DNA from 3 places in the Halolactibacillus sp. JCM 19043 genome. Region 3 is predicted to be linked to each of the others. Evidence: riboswitches for the same ligand, from Rfam matches in the RefSeq annotation. Region 3 holds a riboswitch; each other region holds the start of a gene.
The links. Region 3 has a riboswitch for thiamine pyrophosphate ahead of thiD (bifunctional hydroxymethylpyrimidine kinase/phosphomethylpyrimidine kinase). Riboswitches for the same ligand answer to the same signal wherever they lie in the genome.

Region 1: it holds a riboswitch for thiamine pyrophosphate, as region 3 does, so the genes downstream of both, thiT (energy-coupled thiamine transporter ThiT) here and thiD (bifunctional hydroxymethylpyrimidine kinase/phosphomethylpyrimidine kinase) in region 3, are expected to answer to the same signal.
Region 2: it holds a riboswitch for thiamine pyrophosphate, as region 3 does, so the genes downstream of both, tenA (thiaminase II) here and thiD (bifunctional hydroxymethylpyrimidine kinase/phosphomethylpyrimidine kinase) in region 3, are expected to answer to the same signal.

The regions. Positions count from the first base shown of each region.
Region 1 covers NZ_BAXD01000005.1:120,887-133,334, forward strand. The annotation lists gene JCM19043_RS04865 (MurR/RpiR family transcriptional regulator) at 201-935, shown strand; partial or broken gene JCM19043_RS18365 (alpha-mannosidase) at 1,119-1,800, shown strand; gene JCM19043_RS04875 (hypothetical protein) at 1,924-3,648, shown strand; gene JCM19043_RS04880 (PTS transporter subunit EIIC) at 3,668-5,098, shown strand; gene JCM19043_RS16735 (hypothetical protein) at 5,112-5,282, shown strand; partial or broken gene JCM19043_RS18640 (6-phospho-alpha-glucosidase) at 5,462-5,862, shown strand; gene JCM19043_RS18645 (hypothetical protein) at 5,956-6,717, shown strand; gene JCM19043_RS18060 (glycerate kinase) at 6,789-7,142, shown strand; partial or broken gene JCM19043_RS17330 (glycerate kinase) at 7,069-7,913, shown strand; TPP riboswitch at 8,129-8,236, shown strand; gene thiT (energy-coupled thiamine transporter ThiT) at 8,327-8,911, shown strand; gene JCM19043_RS04910 (LCP family protein) at 8,990-9,919, opposite strand; gene JCM19043_RS04915 (AraC family transcriptional regulator) at 10,030-10,794, opposite strand; gene JCM19043_RS04920 (hypothetical protein) at 11,022-11,711, shown strand; gene JCM19043_RS04925 (hypothetical protein) at 11,784-12,332, opposite strand.
Region 2 covers NZ_BAXD01000023.1:42,231-50,117, reverse strand. The annotation lists gene JCM19043_RS11090 (hypothetical protein) at 1-425, opposite strand, end outside; gene JCM19043_RS11085 (lipopolysaccharide assembly protein LapB) at 441-1,550, opposite strand; gene tenA (thiaminase II) at 1,874-2,551, opposite strand; TPP riboswitch at 2,627-2,736, opposite strand; gene htpG (molecular chaperone HtpG) at 2,793-4,667, opposite strand; gene JCM19043_RS17725 (IDEAL domain-containing protein) at 4,853-5,086, opposite strand; gene JCM19043_RS11065 (bifunctional diguanylate cyclase/phosphodiesterase) at 5,314-7,224, opposite strand; gene JCM19043_RS11060 (hypothetical protein) at 7,176-7,887, opposite strand, start outside.
Region 3 covers NZ_BAXD01000007.1:89,282-101,729, forward strand. The annotation lists gene JCM19043_RS05915 (LacI family DNA-binding transcriptional regulator) at 123-1,085, shown strand; gene JCM19043_RS05920 (sugar ABC transporter permease) at 1,274-2,227, shown strand; partial or broken gene JCM19043_RS05925 (carbohydrate ABC transporter permease) at 2,246-3,139, shown strand; gene JCM19043_RS05930 (extracellular solute-binding protein) at 3,156-4,751, shown strand; gene JCM19043_RS05935 (glycoside hydrolase family 32 protein) at 4,774-6,222, shown strand; gene JCM19043_RS05940 (carbohydrate kinase) at 6,233-7,195, shown strand; gene JCM19043_RS05945 (YesL family protein) at 7,215-7,820, shown strand; gene lepB (signal peptidase I) at 8,000-8,536, shown strand; TPP riboswitch at 8,590-8,695, shown strand; gene thiD (bifunctional hydroxymethylpyrimidine kinase/phosphomethylpyrimidine kinase) at 8,793-9,641, shown strand; partial or broken gene thiM (hydroxyethylthiazole kinase) at 9,707-10,428, shown strand; gene thiE (thiamine phosphate synthase) at 10,428-11,063, shown strand; gene JCM19043_RS05970 (type 1 glutamine amidotransferase domain-containing protein) at 11,148-11,675, shown strand; gene JCM19043_RS05975 (hypothetical protein) at 12,063-12,448, shown strand, end outside.

The DNA.
Region 1 (12,448 bases), on a different contig from region 3:
TCATTATACATTGAAAACTGGACGGATTAAAGGCGTTACTATATTTAGTATCTATTCTGAAAATAATGTGAAAAGCACTGACGAAGGAAACAAAAAACAGTGAAATTACTGACGTTCGTCTTGTCAGGTCCCTCTTGAAGCGGTAATCTATAAAGGAGTGCCTTATGTGACCATAGGAACTGACAAAGGGAGGAAACAAGATGTACCGGGTCATTCATCAATTAAAAGAACGAAACTTTGACCGAACGATTACGAAAAGCGAAAAAGCCGTCCTTGATTATTTAGAAGCCCATTTCAATCAGATCCCGAAATATACGGTCGTAAAAATCGCACGAGAAAGTTATACGTCTCAAGCGACGATTAATCGCACCGCAAAATTACTCGGATTTAAGGGCTTTAGTGAACTAAAGTATGCGATTAAAGAAGATGTAGATTTACTGTCGAGTGAAACACAAACACACATTAGAAATACAGAATATATTTTATCAAAAATTAATTTCTCGCAAGTAGATAGCTTGGTTAAACATCTTTATCAGCACCGTCGCACCATCCTCATCTTTGGTTTAGGTGCTTCTAATGTTTCTGCTCAATATATGGCTAGACAATTTTTATATTTTGGGATTCCGGCGATTGTTGTTTCTGAACTACAAATGTTGAATCAATTTAAAGGTTATACCTTACTCATTCTCTCCAGTTCTGGTGAAACGCAGCGCTGCCTCCAGATGCTTGAGAATGCTAAGCGTGCCAATATGTTCATTTTATCTATCACAAAGAAAGCTTCCTCCATTAGTGAAAACAGCACGTATACCTTCGTTCATGATGTCCCCGTAGATAAAATGGAGGGTATTTCTCGTGAACAACAGTTACATATGATTTTAATGATCAATGAAGTCATTAACAAACTAAAGCTTAATTACTTTCATCATACGACGTAATAACTATTTAAAAGATCTTCTATCTCACGCCTTTTAATTGCTTATGCTAAAGGTGTGAAAAGAGATCTTTTTGTTTTGGATAATTATCCGTCTCTTTGAAACGCACGGATAAATGTAAGCGCTATACTTAGGGTGTCATCAACACATAAGGGGGATATCATGAAACGAGATATTAGAATTTTAATGCATACACACTGGGATAGGGAGTGGTACTTTACAAAAGATGAAACAAAGGTGTTACTAAGAAACCATATGCAAGATGTCATGGACTATTTAGAAGAAAATCCAGAGACCATTTATATTTTAGATGGGCAAAGTGTTATGATTGACGACTACCTAGAACTGGAACCAACACAAGAACCACGGCTGAAGCGACTCATTCAATCAGGCAATTTAAGTAGGACCGTGGTATACACAAACGGATTTATTACTTGTCCACGGGGAATCCATTTTTAGAAATCTCTATTACGGCATTAAACGCGCACGAGAATTTGGTGAGCCGATGCTTGTCGGTTATGCACCAGATACATTTGGACATGCGAGTCAAATGCCGCAAATCTATCAACATTTCGGTATAGAGTCAACTTTCTTTTGGCGGGGCTTTAGTGAGTTAAAAGCAAAGAAGTCCGACTTTTTGTGGGAAGGTATTGATGGGACACAAATTTTCGGTGTGAACTTAGCGACAGGGTATCAGGGGGCAAAGTATTTAGAAAGTGACGCTTCACTACTAAGTGAGAGAATGGCAAAGTTAATGAGTGTCCTTGATGCTTATTCTGCTTCAAATAGCCGCTTAATTATGAATGGACACGATCAAATGCCACTTCAACGTGACATTAAACAAGTCATAACGGCGCTAGAAAAGCTGTATCCAGAAGATAACTTCTCACTCACAGATTTTGAAGGTTATCTTCACACACTAAATAAAGAAGACCTTGAGATTGTTAAAGGCGAGCTGACTGATAGTAAACATGCGCGTATCCACCGCACGATCGGCTCAACTCGGATGGATATTAAACTCTTAAACAATGAGATTGAAACGAAGTTGTATCACACCTTAGAGCCACTGGCAGTGATTGGTGAACGGGTCGGTATCCCGTACCCCCACGGTGTGGTTGAAAAAGTCGCCAAGCTATTATTCGGTGCGCATGCGCATGACTCGATTGGTGGGTGTAATAGTGATGCGGTTAATCAAGATATTAGGCAGCGTCTCATTAACGCAAAAGAAATGGTTGACACACAAATTGACCTGCATTTAAGACTACTGACGATGGCTAATAAAGAGACGGATCAGACAATCGTGATTGTGAACCCACTACCAGAAAAGCGCACCGATGAGATGGTGTCACTTGAGATGATCACGCGTACAAAAAACTTTCTTCTTTATGATGAATCGGGACAAGAGATTGACTACGTGATTGAACATCAACAAATAGAAGATGCTGGTTTAATTGATCGTCAAGTGGCGGCGAGACTTAAAGACATTCAAGTCTACCGCACGAAAGTCTATGTGAGCGTGGACGAGATGCTTGGGCTATCTGCGCGTTACGTCACTTACGAAGAAGTTGAGACAGAAAGAGCTGAAGAGGTACAATCAATAGAGTCCATGATAGAAAATCAATTTGGTCAACTATTTATTGAAAACAATCAACTACATTACCGCCATAAAGCAACGAATCGCCTCTTTACCAACGTCCTTTCGATTGAAAATAGTGGGGATGCGGGTGACAGTTATGATTACTCACCACCGGTGAATGATTGGGTGCTTAACAGTAAGGACGTGGGTGAGCTGTCCTATCAGGTTGAGAAAAGAGATCTATCAGAGGTGATCCAGTTAACGATTGCTTTTGATGTTCCGAGTCATCAGACAGAACGAGAAAACAAACAAGCAACGACGCAGGTAGAATTTACTGGGACGTGTCGATTATTTAACAATGATCCGAAAGTATACGTTGAACTGAATCACACAAACGTAACAGCTGATAGTCGTTACCGACTTGTGTTTCACACGGGAATAGTCACCAATCAAGTGAAAGTAGATGGTTATTTATCTGATCAATTTAAACCAGTGTATTTAACAGAACCGTTAACGATTTGGGAACAAGACAACTGGGTTGAAAAACCAGTCAGTATCGAAACGATGCAAAGTTATTTATCATTAACAGCTGATGATCAATTTAACCTCTATACGAAAGGGCTAAAAGAATATGAAGTAGTTGGTGATTGCGCTTATCTTACCTTGTTTAGAACGTTCTCTCACCTAGGTAAACGAAATCTTGTGAATCGACCCGGTCGTCCGTCAGGTATTGAAATCAAAACACCAGATAATCAATTAACCAACACAACCTTTACGTTTAACTGTGCGTTTGATTTTGAACAAATCGAGACGCAAAACAAACAAGCCAAAAGCTATCTCACACCATTTGTTGCTTACCAACGAAAAGCATTTAATCGCTTTAATATTAATCCAAGACCTAACGTTGCATTAGACGAAGCTGATGTCACCCTAGACTTAGGACAGTGTGTGGTCTCAGCGGTGAAATGTACAGAAGACAATCAGTTATTTGTCCGGTTATATAATCCAATGTTTGAAACAGAGAACTTAACCTTACCTCCAGGTACGCAAATAGCGAATGCGATGGAAGAATCCCTTCATGTTGTTGAACAAGTAGAGGTTAGGCCCCAACAAATTATCCAGTTTATATTACATCACTAAGAAGAAAAGAGGCAGTTATATGACAAACTTTAAAAAGAATTTCCAAAGCTTCGGAAAGTCGCTCTTATTCCCGATTAGTTTACTGTCATTTATGGCGATATTCCTTGGACTTGCCGCAGCGCTCCAAAATCCGAATATTATTGAATTTATGCCCTTTTTAGATAATACCTTCTTACAAAACATTTTAGGTATGATTAGAAAAATATCAGCCCTCCCATTCGGGTATTTACCGTTATTATTCGCGATGTCGATTCCACTTGGCATGGTGAAGCGTGATAAAGAAGTGGCTGTTTATGCAGGCGCTGTTGGGTATATTGCGATGCTCATCGGGATGAACTATTTCCTTTCGTTACAAGGATATACGCCTGAGACAACATCGATTGCCTACTTAATGGAAACCGAAGGTTTAAGTCAAGTGGAGGCAACGTTACTCAATGCCCGTTTTACAAGTACGCTTGGGATCTTTGTTTATAACACGAACGTGATTGGTGGTATTATCGCTGGTTTAATGGGCGTCTACTTACACAATAAGTTTAGACAAACAGAACTGCATGCGGCGCTGACATTCTACAGCGGCAAACGTTTTGTGCCGATTATCTCGGCTTTAGTGATGGTTGTGGTTGGTATTGGCTTAACGTTTGTATGGCCAATTGTTAACGCAGGTATCATCAATATGGGTGAATTAATTAGTGAAACAGGATTGTTTGGTACGTTCCTCTATGGATTTACTGAAAAAATCATTAATCCAACGGGCTTGCACCACATCTTAAATCAAACGTTTAGATTCACCGCTCTGGGTGGGGTAGAAAATATTGATGGTCATTCACTTGTCGGTGCCTTACAGATTTATCTGTATCAATTAGATAATAATTTACCGTTCTCAACAGATGCGACTCGCTTCTTAGCACAAGGTAAGATCTTACACATGGTGTTCGGTATGCCAGCAGCCGTCTTGGCGATCTACCGGATGGCGTTACCGGAAAAACGTGAGAAAGTCTTAAAGTTCTTCCTAGCCGGTTTAACAGCGGTGATTTTAACCGGTATTACCGAACCGATTGAATTTACCTTTATCTTTATTTCACCTGTCCTTTGGATCGTAAATGCGATCTTTGCGGGATTAGCGTTCTTAGTCCCAGCTATTTTTGATGCAGGAATTGGGAATATTCAAGGGGGAATCATTGACTGGTTAGTTTTTGGTGTCTTCCAAGGACTTGAAACGAAATGGTACATTTACTTAATTGCCGGTCCGATATTCTTCGCAATGTATTATTTCAGTTATACGTTTATTATCCGTAAGTTTAACGTCTTAACAATTGGTCGTCGAAAGACGACTTTGAAGATGATGAAGAGGATGATACGGAAAACGTGCCAGTCAAAGAACAGGATCGTAAGACGGCTGAAAACATCATTGAAGGATTGGGGGGCTTACCAATATTGTCGATGTCGATAACTGTATTAGTCGTTTGCGTGTAGAAGTGAAAAATGGCGAGCTTGTGAAAGAAGCGTATTTAAAGAAAACCAACCCCAATGGTATTGTGCGTCCGGATGCTAACACCGTACATGTTGTCTATGGTGGCCGGGTCTCTAAGATGCGTAACATTGTTGATAACTATATGTATGAACAAAAAGCGTAAGCGTTAATGAGCTATCACAAGAATTAAACACACAAATAAAAGCAAAGCAGTGACTGACGGATTAATGCTAAGTCATCCGTCATTCACTAATAAATAAAAGAGGGATGTTGATGATGAAAAAAAATAATATTGTCTTAGTCGGTGGCGGTTCAACGTGGACACCAGGTATTTTAAAAGCGATGACGACACATTTAGATCAGTTCGCCTTAAACCGGGTCGTGCTATATGATGTTGATCAAAAGCGTCAAGAAGTGATTGGTGAGTTTGCGAAGATTCTCTTTAAAGAAGAAGCACCGGAGGTAGAGGTTGTGTATACGACCGATAAAGAAGTCGCTTATAAAGAGGTTGATTTTGTTTTCTGTCAGATGCGTACGGTGGATTTGATATGCGTGAAAAAGATGAAAAGATTCCCCTTCAACATGGCGTCATTGGTCAAGAAACGTGTGGACCGGGGGGCTTTAGTTACGGATTGCGTTCGATTCGTGATATGGAAGAGATGGTACGTGACGTACGCCAGTTAAGTCCAGATGCTTGGATTTTGAACTATACGAATCCAGCGGCGATTGTCGCGTTAGCGCTTGATAAAATCTTCCCTCAAGAAGACAAAATCTTAAATATTTGCGATCAACCGGTCAACTTACTTCGATCGTACTCAAAACTGATTGATCATGATGTGAATAAATTAGAGCCCGTTTACTTTGGTCTCAATCACTTCGGTTGGTTTACACATATTTATGATGAAACAGGACGTGACCGGGCACCAGAGTTAAAACAGATCATTTTAAATGGTGGCTTTAGACCGGTTGATGCGGAACAACGTGATCAATCGTGGCTTGAGACGTATGCGATGGTGGAGGACATGTTAAAAGATTTTCCTGATTATTTACCGAATACGTATTTACAATATTATCTCTATCCAGAGTATAAAGTGAAAAAACTAGATCCGAACTGGACGAGAACGGATGAGGTAAGAGAAGGTCGAGAGAAGAAAGTGTTTGAGGAATGTCGTCGTATTGTCGACAATGGCACCGCACGTGACTCAAAAGTTGTTCATAACGATGCTCATGGTGATATGATGGTTGAAGTCGCCGCATCGATTGCCAATAATGAGCGGAAAACCTTTATCGTGATGGTGAGAAATGATGGCATCATTGCGAACTTACCAGATGATAGTATGGTTGAAGTGGCAGCAACGCTTGGTGCCAATGGGCCACAACCTTATGCGGTTGGTCAGATTGGCACGTTCTATAAAGGGTTGATTGAAAATCAACATGCCTTTGAAAAATTGACCGTTGAAGCCTATATGGAAGGGTCATATACAAAAGCGCTCCAAGCCTTGACACTTAATCGTACCGTTGTGGATGCGAAAAAAGCTCGGGTTGTACTCGATGCCTTGATTGAAGCAAATAAAGATTACTGGCCAGAATTAAACTAATACGTGAAAGACAAAGAAGAGTATGGCACACTATAGTCATACTCTTTTGTTTTTAGAAAGGAATGAAAGTGATGCGCATCTTAACAGCAATTGATTCGTTTAAAGGTTCGATGACAAGTTCAGAAGCCAACAGAATCGTCAAGGATACATTAACGGAACATGACGTCATAAGTTTCACTGTCGCTGATGGTGGCGAAGGGACGGTACAAGCATTTTTAGAAGCAGAGGATGGAGACTACACCCAAAAAATAATCACAAATGTGAATGGCAGAAAAGCGATAGGGACGTGGGGCTGGATTGAAGAGAGTCACACGGCGATTATTGAAGTAGCGGAAGCTGCGGGTATTATTCATGCAGACAAGTACATTCCATCCGAGTTATCATACGAGTTTTGGAGTGGGAGAACAAATCAGCCAAGCACTTGATTACGGCGCAACAACGATTATTTTAGGACTGGGTGGTAGTGCTACGGTCGATGGTGGTATGGGGATGATGATGGCGCTTGGGGTAAAGTTTTTAGATGAACGAAATCAAGCATTGCCTTTACTCCCCGTTGATTTAAGCAAGGTCAAGCAAATTGATACAAGTGGCTTAGATCCGAGAGTGAAAGAGGTTAAGTGGTTGATTGCGAGTGATGTAACGAACCCGTTACTAGGCAGTAATGGAGCAACGTATGTGTTTGGTCTCCAAAAAGGTTTTTCACAAGCGGAACTAGCTGAACGAGAACAAGCGATGATGCAATTTAGTCGAGCAGTGGAAGAAACGTTACACGTGTCCTGTACTGAGATGCCCGGCGCTGGAGCAGCTGGGGGATTGGTTTTAGTTGTTATAGCTTTTTTGGGGCAACGTTTCAAAGTGGTTTAGATCTTTTAAGTGAACGCGGGAAACTAAAAGAAAAGTTACGTGACGTTGATTTAGTGATCACGGGTGAAGGGAAGTTTGACAGGCAGTCACTCGCAGGTAAAGTGCCAATCGGAATGAGTCGACTAGCTAAAGAGGTGGGCGTACCGACGGTGGTCTTTGCTGGTAAGGTCGAACAGGGATTAACCGAGTTAAAGGAAGAGAATATTCATGTCACGCTACCGATTGTGAACGAGCCGATGACACTTGACTTAGCTATGGCAGAAGGCCCGAGATTATTAAAGGAGGCACTCGAAAGGTTTCAACAGATTCTCACGTTAACCGTTAAGAAATAATTGTATGGCCGTTATTCAAACGAAAGGGTCAGTAGAACATGAATGAATCATTAGAAGCTCTCTCTATCTTCATTTCTTTCTGCATAACATAGTGATGAAATGATGTATATAGAAAAACAGATAGGCAGATGATAACGATGAAACAATTTAAACATCATCCCTTGCATTTTCAGAATAGACTGATATAATACAACTAACAAGAAAAGTAATTGAATCAAGCCTTCAAGGGGAGCTGATAATCGTCAGCTGAGAGTAAGTATCGATACTTAGACCCTCTGAACCTGTTAGTTAATACTAGCGTAGGGATGGTGGCTTTTTTGATGGCGTTTTAAGTAATGTTAGGGTCCTCCATCAGGAAGCATCCCTTGGCATTGCTTTTTTTGTTGCACAAATTTTATGAGGAGGCATGTTTGATGCAATCAAAACGTACATTATTTTTAATTGAGGTCGCGATTTTTTCAGCGCTTGCGCTTATTTTAGACCTCGTCCCATTCTTATCATTTAAAGTATGGGCCCAAGGAGGATCGATTTCTTTTGCGATGATTCCGGTGTTTATTATCAGTTATCGCTGGGGACTAAAGGGTGGCTTATTATCAGGATTACTGTTAGGTGTCTTACAAATTGTTTCAGGTACTGCCTGGATCGCTCATCCGGTTCAAGGTTTGCTTGACTATCCAATTGCCTTTACTGTGTTAGGTTTTGCGGGACTCTTTAAAGACCAAGCAGCGAATGCATTACAGAGTGGTTCTAAAGGGAGCTTTGTGAAGTGGGTCATTGTCGGTGTTGGGCTCGGCAGCACCCTTCGCTTTGTTAGTCATTATCTAGCAGGCGTGGTGTTCTTTGATTCACTCATTGACGGCATGAATATTTGGCTCTATTCTTTTGTCTATAATGCGTCGTATATTATCCCGTCGGCGATCATTAATATTGTCGCGGTGGCATTTCTCTTTAGTAAACGACCATCACTTGTTAAAAAACCGATGCGTCACGCCGCTTAATGGACCCTAGCGCGTGATAGCATGACAAAAATAAAGCCGCGCGTCGACCTTATATAAGTCGATGCGCGGCTTTTTAGATTAAGATTCAATTAAATCATGAACTTTATTGATTTCCTCTTCAGTGACAATGTGATAATAAATGTTATTGATCATCGAACCAGACCCCTGCATTTGATAGTCTTCAAAATTCGAGGCAGTTTGACGGTAACCTTGGAATAGTGATGTCATATCACTAAAGGTCATATTGGTACTCACGTTGTTACCTAGCACATCAAGTAAATCCGAAATACGGGTGATGTTTTCGATTTTCGCACCTTCTCTTACAATACCTTCAATGACTTTACGCTGACGTTCGGTCCGGCCAAAGTCACCTCTTGGGTCTTCTTTTCTCATCCGGACAAAATTCATCGTCTCATCCCCGGTTAAGGTAATGTTGCCGGTTGGGAAGGTGTTGCCACCTTGAGAAAAATTCAGTTCATTATTTACAGTGATTGGACCGACTAAATCAACGAGTTCAGCCATACCATCCATATTCACCCGCGCAAAATAATCAATATCAATATCTAAGAAATTTTCAACTGTTTCAATCGCCATGTCTGGGCCACCGAATGCATGCGCATGATTGATCTTATCTTCTGTTCCGCGACCAGCAATCGTCGTCCGAGTATCACGCGGAATACTGACGAGTTGAATTTTGTCTTCATTTGGCTTTAAAGTCATGACAATGATCGCATCCGAACGACCACTGACAGATGACTCTGAATCAATACCGAGTAAGAGGATATTAAGATTATCTTTGTTCTCGATTTTTTCTTTTGTTTTTTCCGTATCAATCACGTTACCAGAAACTTTTTCATGCATATTGTCATTGACATTGCTTTTAACCTCGTTATATAAATGCACACCATAACCAACGATCGATAATAATAAGACGAGTAAGATAATGACGGGGGTTAAAATCCACCATTTCTTTTTATTTTTCTTTTTGTTTAAACGGCTATTTTCCATATCAAAACTTCTTTCTGTATTATATTTTTATTCTAAGTAGTAAGATTATAACAAATTTCGCGGAATCTACAAGTGTTATTGGCTATTTCTCATCTAACTTTCATCTATTGTTAGGAGGCGGTATATTGCTTCCGGTAGTCTGACGCCGTCATATTCGTGTATTTAAGGAAATTACGGTTAAACGTCCGTAACGTCTCATAGCCACACTGACGAGAAATTTCAGAAATGGTTAACTCACTATGGGTTAACTTATTAATCGCTTGAGAAACGCGGTATTGATTTAAATAATCAGTAAAAGAAAGTGACGTCATTTGTTTAAATGCTTGAGAAACGTAAGTATAGTCATAGTCAAGGATCGTCGCCGCTCTTTTTAATGAACAATCCTTATCGTAATGATTGTCAACATACAGTAATAAATCATGCAGTAATGTGGTATTCATTGTTGCTTTTTTTTCGATAAAGTTCGATTGACTGATTAAACGTGAAAGCACATCATACAAAAACGCTTTTTGATGGTACACCGTCTGGAGTTTCTCTATCTTTGGTAAGGCAGAGTAGGAAATGACAGGTGAGGTCGCTAACCGCTCTTTATATTGTTGATCAAAATCACTGATGAAATCGGTTGAGAATAAGAGAATGGTAACTTTCGAATGGTGCTCTGATGTAATACGATGAACTTGATGACTGTGAATGAAAATAAGTTGTTCTTTCGACACATTATAGGTTGTATCATTCATATCAACGCTAATCATTCCTTCATGGACAAGTATACATTCGTACGCAACATGAAAGTGTAAGGGAAACTGAAGGTCGTTGACGTGATGATATAAAAATGTTGTGGGGCCCGTTAACCCGTGGGTTTGAAAAAATACCATGCACACACCCTCCAATGAATGTTTAAGACTTACTTGTCATTATACTATAGTTCCTTCTTTTTCGTTAATATATTGAGAAAATGAGCGGATTATAAGAGTAGACGATGTTTCTGCACTAAAAGTGACATATCTTCACGAAAGAAACTTTTAGGCAAAGACTAGGCACTTGTTTCGTTAAATGGTAGTATGAAATTAGGAAAATAATGATAAAGGTGGTGAGGGTGTGAATGGCGTTTATTGATCTCATGATAGAAGAAGTTCCTGTTTTTTATCTCGTCGTCTTTTTTATTTTCTTTTTGTTGATGATACTTATGTTAAGAAAGCTACGCCAACTGACAGATTATAAATGTATCGTTATCATCAATACAATCAATCAAACGTATCAAACCATCTTAACAACGCCGATCACTGTCATAGATGATCAAGCGTCAAAGACGTCCTTACAACACTACTTATTAGATAGACAGCCCGTCATATATCACGGCAAAATAGCGGACGATGATTTGGTGATTGATAAAGAACAGAGGCAATACACCTTACCTAAGCCGCTGTTAGAACAATTCTTTTATGTACTTAGTCAAGTCAAAACGATGATGGTTAGGAAAAGACATAGTCACCGTCAGCTGTCACTCATGATTGAGACGCAAGACCCCTTGTTGTTCCTATCATTATTAGATAAAAATCAGTGGAATGAGTATGAACGTTTGTTTACAAATAAACAACTGATGCCGGTGGTGTATTTAGCTATCAAACAAGTGAATGATGCTTGGGATGATTTATCGGTGACCGATCGCTTGTATGTGCGCAACATACTAAAAGATTATGGCCGTAGTGGTATGGAGAAGCTCGCGGTATATTTGACAAGACGAGAACGCCGACAGTTAGTCCGATTAGAAAAGCGGTTAAGAAACCATTGAAACCAACGCTTCATTAAGAGGATTAAAAAAAGAAACAAGCACCTAGTGTTTAAGGGCTTGTTTCTTTTTTGTTTACATATTGTTGATGTCGTCTAAATGCGCTTGGGCATCTTCATACAAGACGTCAGATTCGATGACTTTTTCAAATTCTGTCTTAGCCATATCGATATACTCGATTTCTAAGAATTTTTCACCGTCTTTATACGCTTGACGAGAGATGATGAGTGCACTGTGTTCAGTACGGGCTTCTTCCGCTTTAGCTGGGACACCGTCTAGTTCGATTGTTTCGAAGTCTCGTAAGGTATTGCCGTAAGTGTTCACATCTAAATCTCCACTAATGAAGCTTTCAGAGAGTGTATCCACTTCCGCGATTAACTTTTCAGTCGTCGTTTCTTTAATGACAGCGACCTCTTCTTCTGTTAGGTCTGCCTCAGTTAACGCTTGAATCGCGCCATTGATTTCAAAGTAGCGACCGTCTTCAATAATCGTGTTGATCTCCTGTTGTTTTGCTTCAGCAGCCGTCATGTCCTCTGTATCTTTTGACGCTGATGAATCGTCTGTATTAGCTTGGCATCCAACAATCAGTAGGGTGAATGCAAGTAATGCGAGTAGTTTTTTCATAAACTTCCCTTCTTTCTATTTTTGTCTGTTCACTAGTATATCATAATGGAATGAGTTAATTAATGATTTATCTAATCGTTAGAATAGTAAAAGTATTATGTGAATTGTTAATCTTC
Region 2 (7,887 bases), on a different contig from region 3:
AAAACATCGGAACAAATATTTGTCACCCACAGAATTTCTTCTTCAATTTGATTAATAAATTCGTCCGTTTGATTTTGATAATAAAGAGTGTTGTTCGCAAAAGAGTATTGTTCAGCAGCTTCAATCACATTATTTTTTCGATAAGTATCGACAATGCCTTCTAAAGGCATCATCACAATCTGATGATTATAGACATTCACCAGATTAAAGATGAAAATAAATATAAAACTACTTGCAAATACATTAACAATCTTCTTGTTTGAAATAAATAATTGAACAAGCAATAATACAATAGATAAAATTAATGCATTTGTTACAAACACACCTCTTAGATCAAAGGACTGTAAAATAGCGCTTATCTCAAATGCTACAAAAAGTAATAATCCTGTTATAAAAAAAATCATACCAACAAAAATCTTAATCATTTAATTTTCACACCTTTATTCAATTTCTAGCATCCGATCGATACCATCTGAAAGTTCATTAACCGTTGATTGCCAATAGCTAAAGTCCTTTAATTCAAGTCCCATAAACGTATTATAATAGTCTTGTGCGCTTGTATGATCAGAAAAACGCAAGCTTAATCGAGTTAGGTTAGAAAAAATAATATCTTGGTATTCTCCTGTATAGGCAAGATTGTCAAATCCTTCTCTAGATATTTCATAGTCACCTTGGGTGCTTGTGATAAATGCGGATATTAGTTTTTCCTCAAGAATCCAATCGTTTTCTTCAACCATCTTTAGTAACGCGTTTAATTCGCTTATATTTTTTGTTAGATAATAGTTCTCGGCGAGTAACACATAACTTGATTTTAAATTAGGATAAATATTGATACGTTCTTTAAAGTATTGAATAGCTTGATCATATTTTCCATATTGATTATGTAATAATCCTGCGTTATAAAGAATATGTTCATGAGGATATTTATTCGCATTATGATAATCTTTTATCGCTGTTTCAGAAGCTTTTAATTTCATTGAATTCAGCGGTAAACCTTCTATTACATCTACCCAAGCTTCTTCTTTTTTCACATCAAAACTGTCGACAATTTCAGACCATTCTGCATAATATTGTGGGTCAGTGTTATTTATTTTTGTAGCAGCAACCGCATCATTAGCTATTTGTTGGGCATGTTCAAATTCCCCTAGCAATAAGTACACTTGTGATATTAAAAACAATGTTGTTGGGTGATGGCTCTTTACTTCATCATAAGCTTTTAAAAATTCTAGCGCTAACTCGTATTCTTCAATTTCTAGATAGCAAATGGCTAAGCTGTATAAATATTGGTCGTTTTGCGTATCCAGTAATAGTAATTCATTATAAATCTCAACCGCGTCATCATACTTTTCTTCTTTTTCATATAATGCGACTAACTCTTCTAAAGTTTCAATTTTTTCTTTCTCAATATCCACTAATTCTTCTTCATTTTCAATATCATTACTTAATTCTTGGTTATTTTTGTTAGGGGATATGATATTTTTTATATTGATGGTGAGTAATGTTGACAAAATAACTATAAATATAATAATGTACTTGTTTTTTCTTTGCATGTCATGTGAGCCCCCTACTTTCATATCTGAGATAAGTTAAAACAGGGAGAACAATGAATATTTATCTCTGTGATATAAAATAATTTGATAATTTTGTTAATAACATAACCATACCAAAAATTTCAAAATAAGTCCATAATAAATTGGGGATTTGTAGAGAAACTATTAGTTAAAACGTTTATGGTAAAGGCACCATTATCTTAAGAAACATACTATATTGGTCATCACAGTTTAGTCTATACGAAAACCACCAACAAAAAAAGTGTTGGTGGTTTAGGGTTTAGTCAATTAAAGGTTTATAGTCTGGTTTTAATTTGTAACTGCTATATGACGATAGGCGTCCATCGGCATATCTCTAATGTGTACGCCATCTCCCAGAATAAATATTCATATTGACTGCTCTTTAAGAACAGATCAGTCCAACGTTCTTTTTCTTTTTCTGATGCGGTTTCTGCAAGTTGGTCTAACCGGTCGATTTGTTCTTTGACGAGTGTCATAAACCAATCGGAATGATACGCCTGTATCCACGTTTGATAGACGGGTTCTTTTGGCGTTTTGTCTTTTAACTGTTCACCGATTTCAGCATACAACCAGTAACATGGTAAAATCGCCGCAATAACGTCCCCTAGTTGGCCAAATTGACTGGCTCGGTACATATGTGATGTATAAGCATACGCTGTTGGAGCCGGCTCAAAGGATTGCTGGTCTTTTTCAGAGATATTTAATTGTTTCATAAAGGTCCGGTGAAGATCCAGTTCTGCTTCATAGGTGCCTTGAACGTGTTTAGCCATACTGTTCGTTACTTCTAATGAGTCTGCTTTTGCGGCAGCTAATGCTTGCGTCTTTGCAAAGTGACTTAAATAATACGCATCTTGCAAGACGTAGTAGCGAAACCGGTCGAGCGGTAAGGTGGAGTCCCCAAGCCCTTGTACAAAGGGGTGATCAAAACTCGCTTTCCAAATCGGATCAGCCTTTTGTCTTAATTCATCTGTAAATCTCATATAATTCTCTCCTTTTTCCAAATAAAAACACCACCGCTAAATAAGCAAGTGGTGTCGATCATTGAATAAAGAAAGTCAAATCTCGTCCCACTTCCCTCCGCTAGCATCAACTAGATCAGGTTCAAAGGGTCAAGGCATTCGTTGCCAATCTCAGTCACAGATCAGTGACTCCCCTAGTGGTGTTTCATTTGATTGTATTTTGATACTGTTACTGTAACATACTGACTATTAAAGTCAAGTGTTACTTCATCACTTTCCAAACATCATTGGCATAGCTTACTGGGTCTTCTACTGGTAAACCTTCAATCAGTAAAGCCTGATTGTATAGGACATTCGTGTATGTCTCCATCATATCTTCGTTTGATTGTGAGGCTTGTTTGAGTGACTTAAAGATATCATGATCCGCGTTAATTTCTAACACTTTCTCAGCTTTTACGCCTTGATTCTCAGGCATCATGCTTAAGACTTTTTCCATCTCAATGGAGATATCCCCTTCGTTAGATAGGCAGACAGGGTGTGTCTTTAAGCGTTTAGACAGGCGAACATCTGATACTTTACCTTTAAGAATCTCTTTCATTTGATCGAAAATCGCTTGATCTTCTTCAGAAGCTGTTTTTTCTTCCGCTTGATCGTCCTCAAAACCTAAATCACCACTTGAAACAGATTTAAATTCTTTTTCATCGTAGTTCAATAACATTTTAATCGCAAATTCATCAATATCATCAGTGAAGTAAAGAATTTCATAGCCTTTATCACGGACGATTTCTGTCTGAGGTAAACGTTCGATGCGCGCATGTGACTCACCTGTGGCATAATAAATATAGGTTTGGTCTTCCTTCATACGTTCAACATATTCGGCTAAGGTGACAAGTTTCTCTTCAGTTGATGAATAGAATAGAAGTAAATCTTTTAAGGTATCTTTATTTTGACCAAAGTCACTGTAGACACCATATTTCAATTGACGACCGAAAGCTTTAAAGAACGTTTCATACTTCTCGCGATCATTCATTAATAATTTCTTTAATTCTTGTTTGATCTTCTTCACTAAGTTTTTCTCGATTAGCTTCAACTGACGGTCATGCTGTAACATTTCGCGAGAAATATTAAGTGATAAGTCTTCTGAATCGACAAGACCTTTCACAAAGCTAAAGTAATCAGGTAACAGTTCAGGCGCTTTATTTTTAATTAAGACGCCATTTGAGTATAACTCCAAGCCTTTTTCAAACTCTTGCGAGTAATAGTTATAAGGCGCTGTTTCAGGCACGTAAAGAATCGCTTGATAACGAATATTACCATCGACACTCACATGTACATGTGTTAATGGATCATCATAACCGAAATGTTTTTCTTGATAGAAGTTTTTATAATCATCATCGGTTAATTCAGCTTTGTTTTTCTTCCAGATTGGTACCATGCTGTTGACCGTTTTCTCTTCAACAATCGTTTCATATTCATCTTCTGTACCTTCTTTTAATTTTTCTTCCGTTAGATCCATTTTAATTGGATAGCGAATGAAGTCTGAATAAGTTTTAACGATCGTTTGCAGTTGACGCGGATCTAAGAATTGTTCAAAGTCATCATCTTCTGTGGACGCTTTAATCGTTAGTGTGATCGTTGTACCCACATCATCTTTAGTCGCCTCTTCGATGGTAAAGCCTTCAGCGCCTTCAGAGTACCAGTGATACGCTTGATCTGAATCTACTGCGCGCGACGTTACACTTACTTTGTCAGCAACCATGAAAGCTGCGTAAAAGCCGACACCAAACTGGCCAATAATATCAAAACCATCTTTAATTTCATTGTCTTTTTTAAATGCCAGTGAACCACTTTTCGCAATGGTGCCTAAATTTTGTTCAAGCTCTTCTTTTGTCATACCAATCCCATTATCAGTGATTGTTAACGTACGATGATCCTTATCTGTAGAAATTTTAATGTAATAGTCCGATTGATCAAATGTAATCGACTCATCGGTTAATGCGCGGTAATACATCTTATCCATCGCGTCACTCGCATTGGAGATTAATTCACGTAAGAATACCTCGCGTTTTGAATAAATCGAATGAATCATCATGTCTAATAATCGTTTTGACTCTGCTTCAAATTGTCTGACGGCCATATGTTATTCCCTCACTTTTTAATATTTTTTATGTATTAGCACTCGACACTTTAAAGTGCTAACATATATTTTTTAACATATTTTTAACCATCTTGTCAATCCTTTCGTATCAGGTTATCGTTAATTAACTACGTTTAAACAGAAAAAACCACACCTCTAGGTGTGGCTAATTTCATCTTATGTGATTAATTGACTTGGGTATAGTCAATATGACGTTTCGCTTCTGTTTCTTTTTTCAAGTAATTGTATTGATCAGATAATGCGTCAAACCATGCTTTATCATTTGTTTGAAGGGCTAAGTCGATTAATTGTTCTAATTCACCAAGAGTATAGTATTTGCTATCTGGCTCTACTTGTAATTTGACCACGTGAACTTGGATACTGTGATTGGTTAAAAGATGGTTATCACTCGCAATCACACGTATTTGTACCCTGTTCTCTTCTTCTAGTTGTTTTTCGACGAAGCCATGAATACGCTCACCCTTGTTTGACTGTAATTTGACCCAATCCCCTACATTTACTTGTTTTCTTTCTTCTGCCTCATGTTTGACACCACCTTTTCTATTAATTATTTTAAATTGACAGAATACTTAGAATAGTCATTTAAAATATTTAATAGTAATTTTAATCGGTTATGGTGATAATGTCAATAGTCTTGCTCAAACTGCTGTTTCGTAAGTGGTTGACTCATTAAGAAACCTTGATAAGCATCTAGTTGAACCGACTCAATTAATGCGACTTCTTCTGCCGTTTCTACTCCTTCTTGGATAATAATTAATCTCAACTCTTTCGCAAGCGTTACTAAACGTTTATAGCTGCTTAAACCATCCTCATCACTAAGTGCGTCATGGAGAGTCCCTTGTGAAAGTTTAATCATCTTAAAGGGTAGTGTTCGCAGTTGACGTAGGGATAAATAATGATCCCCAAAAGAATCAATCGCCACTTGAATACCAGCTTTTTGATAAGCGCTCAGTTTGATTTTTAAGTTTTTACATTTATCACGCGAGAGATTTTCACTGATTTCAATGACTAAATGTTCAAGGTTGACGTTTGCTGCCTCGAATTGCTGGTGGATAGATAAAAAGGTTTTCTCATCACGACATTCTTTTTCTGTTAGGTTAATATGCAACTTGATCGCTTGATGGTGGCGTTCATTGTATCCTGATAGGGTTTGTGTTGCTTCTTTTAGTAAAAACTGCGAGAATTGAGGCATTAAGCCGTTCTTCTCAGCAATCGGAATAAACACATTAGGTGCAATCGCGCCTAGTTTGTTATGCTGCCAGCGTAATAAAGCTTCAACGGCGCGGATATCTTTTGTTGCGGTATCAATAATCGGTTGATAGACGACGTAGAGCTCCTGGCGTTCGATTGCTTGGAATAAGTCTGTCTCTAATTGAATGTAAAGCGATACTTCTGTTTCAAGTGCAGGGGTATAAAATCTAAACGTATTTTTCCCTTGTTGTTTTGCTTGATACATACTTAAATCAGCATACTTAGTCAGTTCATTTAGCGATTGAGAATGTTTAGGGTATAAGCTAATGCCAATACTTGCCGTCACAATAAAGCTATGATTATCAAACGTATAGGGCTTCGTTAAGGTATGAATGATTTTTTTAGCTAGATTGGTCACTTCTTGTCGGTCTTCAGTGAAATAAGTTACAATCGTAAATTCATCGCCACCAAAGCGAAAGACGTAGTCACGGTCGTTGATGACGGCTTTTATACGATCAGCGACATCGATTAATAACTTATCCCCTGCATCATGACCAAAGGTATCATTCACATACTTAAACCGGTCTAAATCTAGAAACATGACCGCGAATCCTTCATTATCTCGATCTGTTTGTTCAATCGCTTCATCCACAATCGTTTTAAAATATTTACGATTACCAATGCCGGTGAGCTCATCGTGGTTGGCTTGATGTTCAATGATTGCTTGGTTTTCTTTAATTTCGGTAATATCGGTGGCGACCATCAATATTTCTTTCCCTTTGTCCTTTATACTCTCTATCGGTTGTTTTGTTACGCGATACCATCGAATGTTGCCATCTGATCCTACTTGTCTATCTTCATAGGTCGTTCGCTCCTGAGATAATAAAATCGACTGATGGAGTTTTAAGTGATAATGAGTGGCAGCTATATCATTCGTTACATTTAAAGCGTGACGGCCAAGCATTTCTTTAGCCGTATACCCGAATAGTTCAGCATATTGGTCATTAACAAGTGTATAGATGCCATCGGCATTCATCGTATAAATCATCATCGGACTAACGTTAATGATACGGTCTAAAAAGTCTTTTTGATTAGCTAATTGCGTTTCGTTTTTTCTAAGAACAAGCCGCGACTTTTCTAACTCATGGGCCATTTGATTAAACTTGTTATTTATCTCACCAATACGGGTGTTTGTATTTGTATAACGAATACGGTGGGTGTAATCCCCCTCACTTAGTTCATCAATGGCCATAATCAATGCTTGATACGGTTTCTGACTACGATAGTAAGCGTAGATCATAATGATGAAAAAGACAAAAGCCAGTCCAACGAGAATCGGTGCCAATATTTCAAATATATTGAGTATAAACTGATCAGCAAGTACTTCAGGTACAAAGAGGCTAATGTCCAACCATTTCGATTTAATGGTTCAGCGGCCATCATAAAGTGAAGATCGTCATAATGAAAGACATTGATTGCCTCGTCTGAATTTGTTAATAGTTCATGATTATGACTATTTTCATGAAAATCATCGATGTCTTCTTGATAGGTCTCGCTTAACTGATTATAACTATAAATTAACTCATCATACTCATTATAGACCCCGATATAGAAATCTTCAGAAAATGAAAGAGAGTGGAAATAGTCTTGGAGTGTGTTATTAGCACTTAAATCAATAAATACATGTAACTGATTATCTTCAAGTGGTATGAGTAATTCTAAGAGATGGCTTTTTTCAATTGTTTTAGTCTTTTGTAGATAAGCTTCTTCAACAAATTCAATGCTATCTAATTGATAATCAGACGCACCCACTAAACCATAAAAAACGGACGTTTGTATGATTAAATCTTTATTAATAATAAAACCATAATCAATCATGGGAGAATTGTTAATTAAGTCTTTTAATGCTTGACGTCTCTCGGATGGATTTTCGCTTTCTAAATGACGTTGACCGACTGCGTAGCGTGTTAATTCATCCACTTCTGTTAATACACGATTGAATTGCTGA
Region 3 (12,448 bases):
AGAAAGAAGAAAGATAGACTCATTTTGGAAAAATGATGGTTAATATATTTGCAAAAAAATTAATTTAATTTACAATGAGACTATGCGATTGTTTCATTACTAAAAGGTATAGGAGATTTGTCATGAAAAAACCGAAATTGGCCGATGTAGCAAAATTGGCTGAAGTATCACCAACAACCGTGTCGCGTGTGCTCAACGACCGAGGATATATTGGTGAAAAAACACGTAAAAAAGTGTACGCTGCGATGGAAGAACTTAATTATTACCCGAATGAGATTGCGCGATCGTTATTCATTAATAAAACCTTTATCGTTGGTGTGATCTTTCCAACAACGAGTAATCCGTTTTATGGACAGTTAATCTATCATTTAGAAAATGTTTGTGAATCGCTAGGGTATAAAGTATTGCTTTGTAATAGTGGCGGGCGTGAAGATAAGGAACGTGCATACTTAGAGATGCTTCAACGACACCAAGTTGATGGCATTATTGCAGGTGCACACAATCGTGGCATTGATTTATATAAAAAATCGCGCATGCCTATCGTCAGTTTTGATCGTATTTTAGCCGATCACATTCCTGTTGTCTCTAGTGATAACTATCGTGGTGGTGAACTGGCAACACAACATTTAATTGATCGAGGATGTAAAAAAATCATTCATATTAATGGGCCAAGAGAATTAGAAACCCCCGCAAACCTGCGAAGAGATGCCTATGAAGATACGATGAAAAAGAATAACCTTCCTTACAGAACGTATGAAATCTCAGATACTTACTTAGAAGACTTGTTTAATGAGAACCTTGATCTAGAAGCTGTCTTTGCTAGTGATGATATGATTGCTTCGAAGGTTATAAATGAGGCAAAGAATAGAGGAATCCGTGTACCAGAAGATTTAAAAGTCATTGGTTATGATGGGGCTGAGGCGGTTCGCATGTTATTGCCGGATTTATCAACGATTCAACAACCGATTGAAGAAATTGCACGAGTATCTGTAGAAATACTGATGGAACAAATCAATCAATCAGATAACTTTGAAGTTAAAAATGTGACATTACCAGTAGAATTGATTAAAGGAAAAACAACATAGTTCCCTCAATTATTAAACTATGTTGTTTTTTAAAATTATTTTATGTCAACCGGTTGACATTCTTTCTTGCGGTCATTATAATCAAGATATAAATTTCAAGTTTTTATTACGTAATATGTCAACCGGTTGACATATTAATCGCCTTCTATTGTAAGCGCATACTAAGTAAAGGGAGAGTGTTAAACGTTATGAAACAAAAGCCAAGCAGAGGAAAAGGTGGGAAAAGCCGCATCGATAAAAAAGAATCGAAATGGGCTTATATTAAAAAGAATTATGTTCTTTATCTATTTTTACTTCCAGCTGTATTGTTAGTTTTTATATTTAATTATATTCCGATGTATGGGGTGTTAATTGCTTTTCAAGACTTTAGTGTAACGAAAGGGATCTTCGGAAGTGACTGGGTAGGGTTAGATCACTTTAGAAGTTTTCTCACATCACCTAACTTTATTAGAATTTTTATGAATACGATTAAATTAAGTGTCTACGGCTTAATTATTGGTTTTCCAGTACCGATTATTCTGGCGCTTATGCTGAATCAAGTACGACGGATGAATATTAAGAAAAATATTCAGTTAGTTATTTATGCACCACACTTTATTTCAACCGTTGTTATTGTTGGTATGCTATTTATTTTCTTATCACCGGCAGGTCCAATTAATGCTTTGATTACGCAGTTTACTGGTAACCCGGTATCATTTTTATCTGATCCTGCTTATTTTAGAACTATCTTTATTACTTCTGGTATATGGCAAGGAGCGGGCTTTTCATCTATCGTCTATGTCGCCGCATTGTCAAATGCTGATCCACAATTACATGACGCCGCAACACTTGACGGGGCATCGTTACTTCAACGGATTTGGCACATTGATGTGCAAGTGATTAAACCAATCATGGCGGTATTATTCATCTTAGCGATTGGTGGCATTATGGGTGTTGGATTTGAAAAAGCATATCTTTTACAAACAGATATGAATATACCGGCATCAGAAATTATTGATACGTATGTCTATAAACGTGGGTTATTAGCTGGTGACTGGTCGTTTGGTGCCGCTGTTGGACTATTTAATACAGTTATTGGTCTGATCTTACTCGTCATTGCGAATACTGTTGTAAAAAGATTAAATGGAGAAACACTTTACTAAAACAAGGAGGTTGATTGTATGGCACGTCATTCTTTAATAAATAATTCACCTGTTGATCGACTGATTTTATTCGTCAATAAGGTATTGCTCGTGTTAATTGTTCTAGCTGTTATTGTTCCCATTGCCTATGTCTTAATAGGGTCGTTCTTAAAACCAAATATCCTACTCAATCAAGGAATTTCATTCAATCCAGATCACTGGACGTTAGATGGATACCGCAGAATTTTTGAAGACGGTTCAATCGTAAGAGGATTTTTAAACTCAGTCTTTTATGCGTCTGGTTTTACGTTTGTTGCGGTAGTCTTCACTGTTTTGGCTGGTTATTCTTTATCAGTTGAAACACTCGTAGGTAAAAAAGTCATTACGATCTTCTTTTTATTCGCGATGTTCTTTAATGGTGGCATGATTCCAACCTATCTCGTTGTCCGAAACTTAGGGATGTTAAACACCCCTTGGGCGATTATTTTGCCGGGAGCCGTTGGCGTCTGGAATATTATTCTTACACGAACATTCTTTAAGGGGGTGCCAAACGAATTAAAAGAAGCAGCGCAAATTGATGGTGCAAGTGACTTGAAGATATTTTTAAGTGTCATTTTACCACTATCAAAACCAATTATTTTCGTCATTGCGTTGTTTGCTTTTATTGGTCAATGGAATTCATATTTCAATGCGATGATTTATTTGGATGATCAATCGCTCTATCCATTACAGTTAGTACTTCGCGAATATTAGTCCAAAACGAAGTACCGCCGGGTATGATTGCCGATCAATTAGCACGCGCTGAAATGCAAAGAATTGCTGAAATGATTAAGTACTCATCGATTGTTGTCGCAAGTTTACCGCTCATGGTCATGTATCCGTTTTTCCAAAAGTATTTCGAAAAAAGGTGTTATGGTAGGTTCACTAAAATAAAGTGGGGGTTATAAAAATGAAAAAAGTGATGGGATTATTACTCGTTATGTTAAGTCTTGTTTTAACAGCTTGTGGTGGAGGTAATGAACAAGCGCATTCTGATGATTATGAATTAGAAAATATAGAGTTTCCTTTAGAGGAAGAGGATGTCACATTAAAGTTTATGACATCAAGCTCAACGTTAGCACCTGAGGACCCTAATGATAAATTAATTTTCCAACGTTTAGAAGAAGAAACAGGTGTCCATGTTGATTGGTTAAACTTTACCGGTGACACGTTTGGTGAAAGAAGAAACCTTGCCCTAGCAACTGGTGACATGCCAGATGCAATCATGAACGCCGCTTTTAGTGATTATGAATTATTAAACTACGCCAATGACGGCGCGATTATTCCATTAAATGACTTGATTGATCAGTATATGCCGAATTTACAAGCGGTATTAGAGAAAGCGCCAGAATATGAGGCGATGATGACTGCACCTGATGGTAATATTTATTCCTTCCCTTGGATTGAAGAACTTGGTGAAGGGAAAGGAAGTATTCACTCAGTTGATAATTTCCCTTGGATAAATGTTCAATGGATCGAAGAGTTAGGGTTAGACATGCCCCAGACAACTGAGGAGTTAAAAGAAGTATTGATTGCTTTTAGAGACAACGACCCTGCAGGTGATGGTCAAACAATTCCAATGTCATTTATTATTAATGACGGCGGGCAAGACCCAGGCTTCTTATTTGCTTCATTTGGCCTTGGTGACAACTGGGATCATACCGTTGTGACAGATGACGGTGAAGTGCTACTAACATCTATGCAAGATGGCTATAAAGATGCGATTAATTTTATGAATGAATTGTATGAAGAACAATTAATTGATATCGAAGCATTTGAACATGATTGGCCAACTTACGTCGCAAAAGGACAAGAAGGTCGCTACGGTATGTACTTTACGTGGGATAAAGGAAATATTACCGGTATGGGTGATAATTATGACTTAATGAATCCACTTGCTGGACCTGACGGAACAGTGAATGTTGCGCGGACAAATGGGATGGGATTTGATCGTTCACGTATGGTTATTACGAGCGCTAACGAGAATTTAGAACTTACGGCCAAATGGATTGATCAGCTTTATGCACCGAAACAATCCGTTCAAAACAACTGGGGAACCTATGGTGATGATGAACTTCAAAATATCTTTGAATATGATGAAGCCGCAGATATGTTACGTCACTTGCCGTTAGACGGAGCGGCGCCAGTAGAATTAAGAGAGAAAACATCGATAGGCGGGCCGCTTGCTATTTTAGATAGTTACTATGGTAAAGATACAACTATGCCAGATGATGCTGCTTGGCGACTTGATTTAATGAATGACGTGATGGTACCGCACATGAGTGCTGAAAATATCTATCCAAAAGTGTTTTTTGATGAAGATGAATTAGATCGTATATCAACGATTGAAGCAGATCTCATTCCATATATTCACCGCATTAAAGCGGAATGGATTACGAACGGGAAAGCGGATGAAGAATGGGATGCTTACCTTGCAGAATTAGAACGATTAAATGTGCAAGAATGGTTAGAAATTAAACAAGAAGGATACGATCGATCGCAATAATAAAATAGAGAGGATGTTTAGCTTGCTAGAAATTAAACAGAGAAAGAATTATCGACCACAGCTTCGTTTTGCACCTAAAGAAAACTGGATGAATGACCCGAACGGCATGGTCTTTTATCGAGGGAAATATCATTTATTCTTTCAACATAATCCTGATAGCACCGTTTGGGGTCCTATGCACTGGGGACACGCGGTAAGTGAGGATATGGTTCATTGGGAAGAAAGAGCGATTGCTCTTTTCCCTGATGAACTAGGAATGATTTTCTCAGGAAGTATCGTTGTTGACTGGCATGACACAACCGGATTTTTTAATGGTGGACATGGCTTAGTGGCTATTTTCACCCATCATTTAGACCGGGAACAACAACCACCAGAACAATATCAAAGTTTAGCCTACAGCCTTGATGAAGGAGAGACGTGGATAAAATATGAACAGAATCCCGTTTTAATAAGTGAAGAAAAAATAGATTTTAGAGATCCTAAAGTATTTTGGTATGAAGAAACAAATAAATGGGTGATGATTTTAGCGACCGGACAAACCGTCATGATGTATTCATCTAAGGACTTAAAGGATTGGCGATTTGAAAGTGAATTTGGTGAAGGTGTTGGCTATCAAGAAGCGGTCTGGGAATGTCCGGATTTATTCGAACTACCTATCGACGGAACCACTGATAAGAAGTGGCTTATGATTGTTAGTGTCGGTGATAATGACAAACTTGATGTAGGTTCAAAAACGCAATATTTCATTGGGGACTTTGACGGCCGAGTGTTTTCACCGATTGATACAAATGTTCGCTGGCTTGACCATGGCCGGGATAATTATGCTGGTGTTAGTTTTTCAGATATACCAGAAGAAGACGGTAGAAGAATTTACTTAGGATGGATGAGCAATTGGCGTTATGCGAATGTCGTACCAACGGGTGGCTGGCGTAGTCAAATGACACTACCTCGCGTGTTATCATTAACACATAAAGGCGACTCACTGATTGCTAAGCAGGAGCCAGTGAGCGAACTATCACCCTATGTGACTGATCAGTTAGTGATGACAACACGTGATTTAACAGATGTCGTCACTGTACCAACATTTAAAGAAGCGATGCAGATTGATTTAGAGTTACAACTGGATGCTGCCGATCAGGTTGTGATCACACTCCAGTCACAAGAAGATGATCAATTAACGTTGACACTAGACGCTCATGATAGAATATTAATACTTGACCGAAGTAAAGCAGGACAAATAGACTTTTCGCCATTATTCAAAGAAGTGCAAACGGCACCAATCAATACGGGACATGTTCAGTTATCGATCGTGTTAGATCGGTCATCGATTGAACTATTTGTTGACGGTGGTACATCAGCACTAACAAGCCTTGTCTATCCACTTGAGCGCTTTTCTGACTTAATGGTAACATCAGTTAATCAGCGTTCGTCATTGGTTTCAGGTAAAGTCATGAGACTGAGTAAGGGGTGAACGAAAAGGTATGGTGAATAATATCGCATGTATTGGTGAATTACTGATTGACTTTTTTTGTACAGATATAGATGTTTCACTAGTGGAAGGTAAGTCGTTTGAGAAAAAAGCAGGCGGTGCGCCTGCAAATGTGGCGGCGGCTATTGCTAGACATGGTGGTGCGGCGTACTTTGTCGGAAAAGTAGGGGAAGATGCTTTTGGCACCTTCCTCGAACAATCCTTAACAGCCGCAAAAGTAAAAACAGATCATTTATTAAAAACAAACCTTGCTAAAACAACGTTAGCTTTTGTATCATTAGATTCAAGTGGTGAACGAGATTTTGAATTTATGCGAGGAGCGGATGGATTATTAGAGGGAAAGGATCTTGATCAAACCTTAATTGATTCGATGCATACGTTGCATTTTGGCTCAGCCACAGCTTTATTAACGGATCCTTTTCGCAAAACGTATATCAACATGATGAAAAAAGGACAGCAAAGGCAGCAATTTATCGCCTTTGATCCTAACTACCGTTCGGATCTTTGGGGTAATGATCAACCAGCTTTTGTTGAGTGGGTGTATCACTGCTTACCTTATGCTAATTATGTTAAAGTAAGTGAAGAGGAATTATTGTTATTAACGCAACAAGATAATATGGCTGAGGCAGTTGATCGGCTTCATGATGAGGGCGTGTCTCTCGTGACAGTGACACTAGGTAAGGCAGGGACTTATGTGTCTACGCGTGACTTTAAAAAAGTAATCAACAGTATTAAAGTTGAAGCAATCGATTCAACGGGGGCAGGAGATGCGTTTGTTGGCGCATTATTATCTCAGTTATCAACTTATGCTCAACCGCTTGAAGTGATTAAAAATGAAGCAGTATTAACAGAGATGATTACTTATGCTAATGTGACCGCAGCGCTTGTATGCACCAAAGTTGGCGCCATTGAATCAATACCTGAAGCAGACAAAGTGTTAGCATACATCAATTAATGGAAAGAGGTGGACTAAAATGTATCGTCAAAGCTGGTTTATAAAAGTAGGTACACTTGGTTTCCACCTCATTCTATTAAATATCTGTTTTTGGTTAGGGAGTGTATTGGGGCTAGGTATTATCGGCTTTTTCCCTAGTTTAGCAGCCCTTTTCTACGTTTTAAGACAAATGATTGTCTTTAAAGATGACGATGATGTGTTCAAAAAATATTGGAAGAGTTATAAAGAAAATCTATTGAAAGCAAATCTGTTAGGTTACCTGTATGTATTAGCCGTGGCGATACTCTATGGTAATTACCGCGTGGCCTTATTAATCGATCACGCCTTATTTTCAAAAGGCTATTTCTTTATCATTATTCTTCTAACCGCTATCGTTATATTAAGTTTGATGACGGTATTTCCGGTATTTGTTCACTATCATTTTCCTTTACGAGATTATCCAAAAGTCGCGCTTATTTATTCTGTCGCAAGACCGATTCAAACGATTATATCTGTCGGTCTAGTCTATGTGTTAGCTCAAGTGATGTTGGCTTATGCGGCGTTATTCTTGTTACTTGGCGTCAGTTTAATGGCATATGTTCTCATGAGAGTCGCAGCCACACATTTTTTAAAAGTGGATGATTAGATTGAGTGGTATCACGTAATGAATAGTGAGTGATGATCAAAAGGTTACGTCATAAATTAAATAGTCAAATTAAAATCTCGTGCTTTCTACGCATGAGGTTTTTTGTCTGTTCAGTGAAATCATGGATTTTCTTATGGAAAGCGCGTATAATAAGAAAAAAAGATAAATGAGGGTTAGAGATGGTAAAAGAATTGATTTCCTGGATCAAAGCCATTGTGATTGCATTGGTGATTGTGCTTGTCGTGAGAGAATTTGTGATGACGCCGTCTGTTGTTAAAGGAACGTCAATGGAACCGACCTTGCATGATGGTGACCGAATTATTATAAGTAAATTGGGCGAGTTAGAACGGTTTGACCAAATCGCTTTTGTTGCACCTGATTCAGTTATTGAAGAGAATTATGTGAAGCGCATCATTGGGTTACCGGGTGACTATGTTGAAGTAAAAGATGATGTGTTATTCATTAACGGGGTCAGTTATCCAGAAGTCTATTTAGAAGATGTCTTAAGTCAGTTGGATGGCTACACGTATACCGATGATTTTAGTATGAATGAATTAGGCTTAACGGAAGTACCTGAAGGGATGTATTTTGTCTTAGGAGATAATCGACCGGATAGCCGGGATAGTCGTTATTTTGGTGTGATTGAAGAAGACAGTGTGATTGGTGAAATCGTCTTTCGGATTTGGCCGCCAGAAGATATTGGCTTGCTTCAATAAGCTTGACAAACTTTCTCATATTCACTATGGTTAAGTTAACAAATAAATACGGATGAAACCGCTAGGGGCGCACATGTGTGCTGAGATAAAGTGAATCACTTTGGTCCCTTTGAACCTGATTTGGTTAGTACCAACGTAGGGAAGTGGGACTCTTGTGAAACCTAGCGTCTTTATTGGCGTTCGTTTTAATCATACACTCACAACCGTTCCTCGACCTATGAGGAGCGGTTTTTTGCGTCTACAAGGAGTGGAGAAAATGAAAAAAGTTCAAACAGCATTAACGATTGCCGGGACCGATCCAACAGGAGGTGCGGGTATTCAAGCGGACCTCAAGTCATTTGAAGAACGTTGTGTCTACGGTATGAGTGTGGTTACGTCTGTTGTTGCGCAAAATACGCAATGTGTATCGTTAATTCATCATCAACCAATTGAGATGATTGACAGGCAACTGGCCTGTGTCTTTGATGATATTCAACCAGATGCGATAAAGACAGGCATGATTGCGACCGAAGAAATGATGAGATTGATTGGTGACTATTTAACAAAATACCCCGATATTCCGTATGTATTAGACCCAGTCATGGTCGCAACGAGTGGCGATGTCTTAATGGAAGAGAGTTCTCGTGCGGTTATTCGGGAAGTATTAATTCCAAAAGCAACACTTGTGACACCGAATTTAAAAGAAGCAAGTTTGTTATTGGACCGTTCGATTACAACGTTAGAGGAGATGACACAAGCCGCGAAAGATCTGGTGCATGTGTTAGGTGCCAGCGCTGCAGTTGTAAAAGGTGGGCATTTAACTGAGGAAGCTACTGATGTCTTTTATGACGGGGGCGTAGTGCACTATTTAACGAAAGAAAGAGTCAAGACGAAACATACACATGGGACAGGTTGCACGTATAGTGCGGTTATTACCGCAGAACTTGCGAAAGGTCAATCGATGCTTGATGCGGTCAGTTTAGGAAAAGCGTTTATTCATGCTGCAATTTTTTACGGGATTGACCTCGGACGTGGTAACGGGCCGACGAATCATTTTGGTTACCGGTTAAAAGGGGTACCCAATGACATAAACACTTGTCAAGATACTAGAGGGGGTGAGGTATAATGCATTACTTAGAATTAGTAAAAGAACGCGCACCTCTCATTCACAACATCACGAATCAAGTCGTGATGAATGTTACCGCAAACGGGCTTTATGCCTCGGTGCTTCGCCGCTTATGGCGCATGAAAAAGAAGAAATGGATGACATTATAAATATTTCAGATGCGCTTGTTTTGAATATCGGTACAATCACAGAACCGGTGTTTCAGGCGATGCAAGTAGCGGGAAGAAAAGCTCAGGAAAAAGGGATTCCTATTGTGTTAGATCCCGTTGGTGTTGGCGCTTCAAATTACCGGATGCGTGTCGTTACACATTTACTTGAGACGTTAAAGATTAGTTTCATCAGAGGCAATGCGGCAGAAATTATGACCCTTGTCTCACTTAAACAAGCTGGTAAGGGTGTCGAAGGGGATATTGATACGGATGTAGGGACGATTGCGAGAGCCTTCTATCGGCGCTATCGTATCCCGGTTGTTGTGACGGGGAAAGAAGATATGATTTATAGTGGCAAAACACTTTACCGATTGAAAAACGGCTCGCCAATACTAAAACAGGTCACTGGGACGGGGTGTTTACTTACCTCTGTCATCGCCGCTTTTTTAGCCGTAGCTGATGATGATCATTATATCGAAGCTGCGGCAGAAGCAGTCAGTTTTTATACTGTCGCAAGTGAGGTAGCGGCAGAAAGAAGCGAACTACCAGGTTCTTTTCAAATGCATTTTATCGATTGTTTAGCTACCCTGAGTATTTCTGAATGGAAAAAACAAGCTGTGATTGAGGTGAGTAGCTAATGTTTCAGCGTGAATGGTTGAGGTTATATTTTATTTTTGGTGAGGCTTATATAGAAGAAGCTAGTTTACCGATTATTGAGGCAGCACTTAAGAGTGGGGTGACAATGTTTCAGTTACGAGAGAAAGGTCCCTTTGCGCTCAAGGGTACTGCCCTTATTGAATACGGATATAAAGTGAAAGCGTTATGTAGACAATATCGTGTACCATTTGTTGTGAATGATGATCTTGAACTGGCGATGGCACTAGGTGCTGATGGCGTTCATCTCGGTCAAGATGATGTGTCGATTGAACAAGCAAGAGCCGTGTTGCCAAAAGAGATGTTTATCGGGATATCGGCAACGAATCTTGAAGAAGCAATCATAGCAAAAAAACGAGGCGCTGACTATATTGGGGTAGGTCCAATTTATCCAACCTTAACTAAAGCAGATGCAAAAATACCCATTGGATTTTCAAGGTTAAAAGCAATTAAAGATCATGTAGGAGATACCCCTATAGTTGCGATTGGTGGCTTAAGGGCCAGAGATATGCCTCGGTTAAAGAAGTATCATATTGATGGCGCGGCGGTTATTTCAGAGATTGGTTACCAACAAGATGTTTCGGCTAGTGTTATATCATTTCTTTCGTCATACAATTAAATCCAACAAAAGGTGGAGTTTAACTCGGGTATTTTACGGTTAAACATAAAGAAGAGCGACAAAACTTAAGGAGGCTAAAGTGTGATGAAGTTAAAAGATACACGCGTGTTACAAGTTGTTGACGAAGCGTTTGAAGATTTAGAATTATGGTACCCTGTCCTAAGAATGCGAGAAGCTGGGGCTACGGTCGATATTGCTGGTACGGAAAAAGGTAAAGTCTACACTGGGAAGTACGGTGTGCCGTGTGAATCAACGCATGCCTTTGAAGATATTGACCCAGCGGATTATGATGTGTTACTCGTCCCAGGTGGCTGGGCGCCAGATAAACTGCGCCGTTACGACAGTGTGTTGAATATTGTCAAAGCGATGGATCAAGATAAGAAAGTGATTGGTCAGATTTGTCATGCAGGTTGGGTGCTGATCTCAGCTGATATTGTTAGGGATGTAACAATGACAAGTACACCAGCGCTTATCGATGATTTAAAAAATGCGGGTGCCACCTGGATTGATGAACCAGTCGTCAAATCGGGGCATATTATTTCTAGTCGGAGACCAAGTGACTTGCCGCAGTATATGGAAACAATTATCGAAGCGGTCGTTAAAGATTTATAAAAAATGGATCGATAGGTTTAGAGCCTATCGGTCTTTTTATGTTGTTAAATTAAAAAAATGGGTTCTTTGTCAAATGGAGATTGATTGTGACTCATTGATTTTTTAGAGGATTAGAAATGGATAGATTAACAAAAGGAAAAGTTAAATCAAGCCATTTAAAAGAATGTATACAGAGATTTTATGCTGTTGTAATTAAACATGTGGACAATTATCTTATATGGTTTTAAGTATTTAACACTAGAGAATCAAAACGGATATAGAAAAATAATTATTAAAAGGAATTTGGTGCGAAAACTGAACGCTATGATACACTTAGATTAGATAAAATTAACTGTTATTACTTGTTCAACTAACGAACTGGTTATAATTAATAATGGAGCGGTAAATATGAAAAGAAAAATGTATATCCTTACAGTTGTCGTATTTTTAATAATAGCAGCACTTTGGTGGGGTCAATATAAGCAAAATAAAGAATTAACCAATTTTCATCAACCTATCACAATAAATCAAGTTGAGGCGATTCACTTATGGGAAAAGGGTACAGATATAAAAAGAGTACCAAAAAGTGAATGTATAAAAATTGTTGAATGGTTTAATCAGTATGACCCACAGAAAATCTCAGAAGAAAAAGTCCCGCTTTCTAATGCTCAAGTAGTTGTTGATACAGTAGAAGGGGCAACGATCATTATTAATTACATAGATGGGAGAATATATGTGAGTAGATATGATGTTGGTGAAAGTAATTTACAGTATGAATTCCTTGATGATGCGCC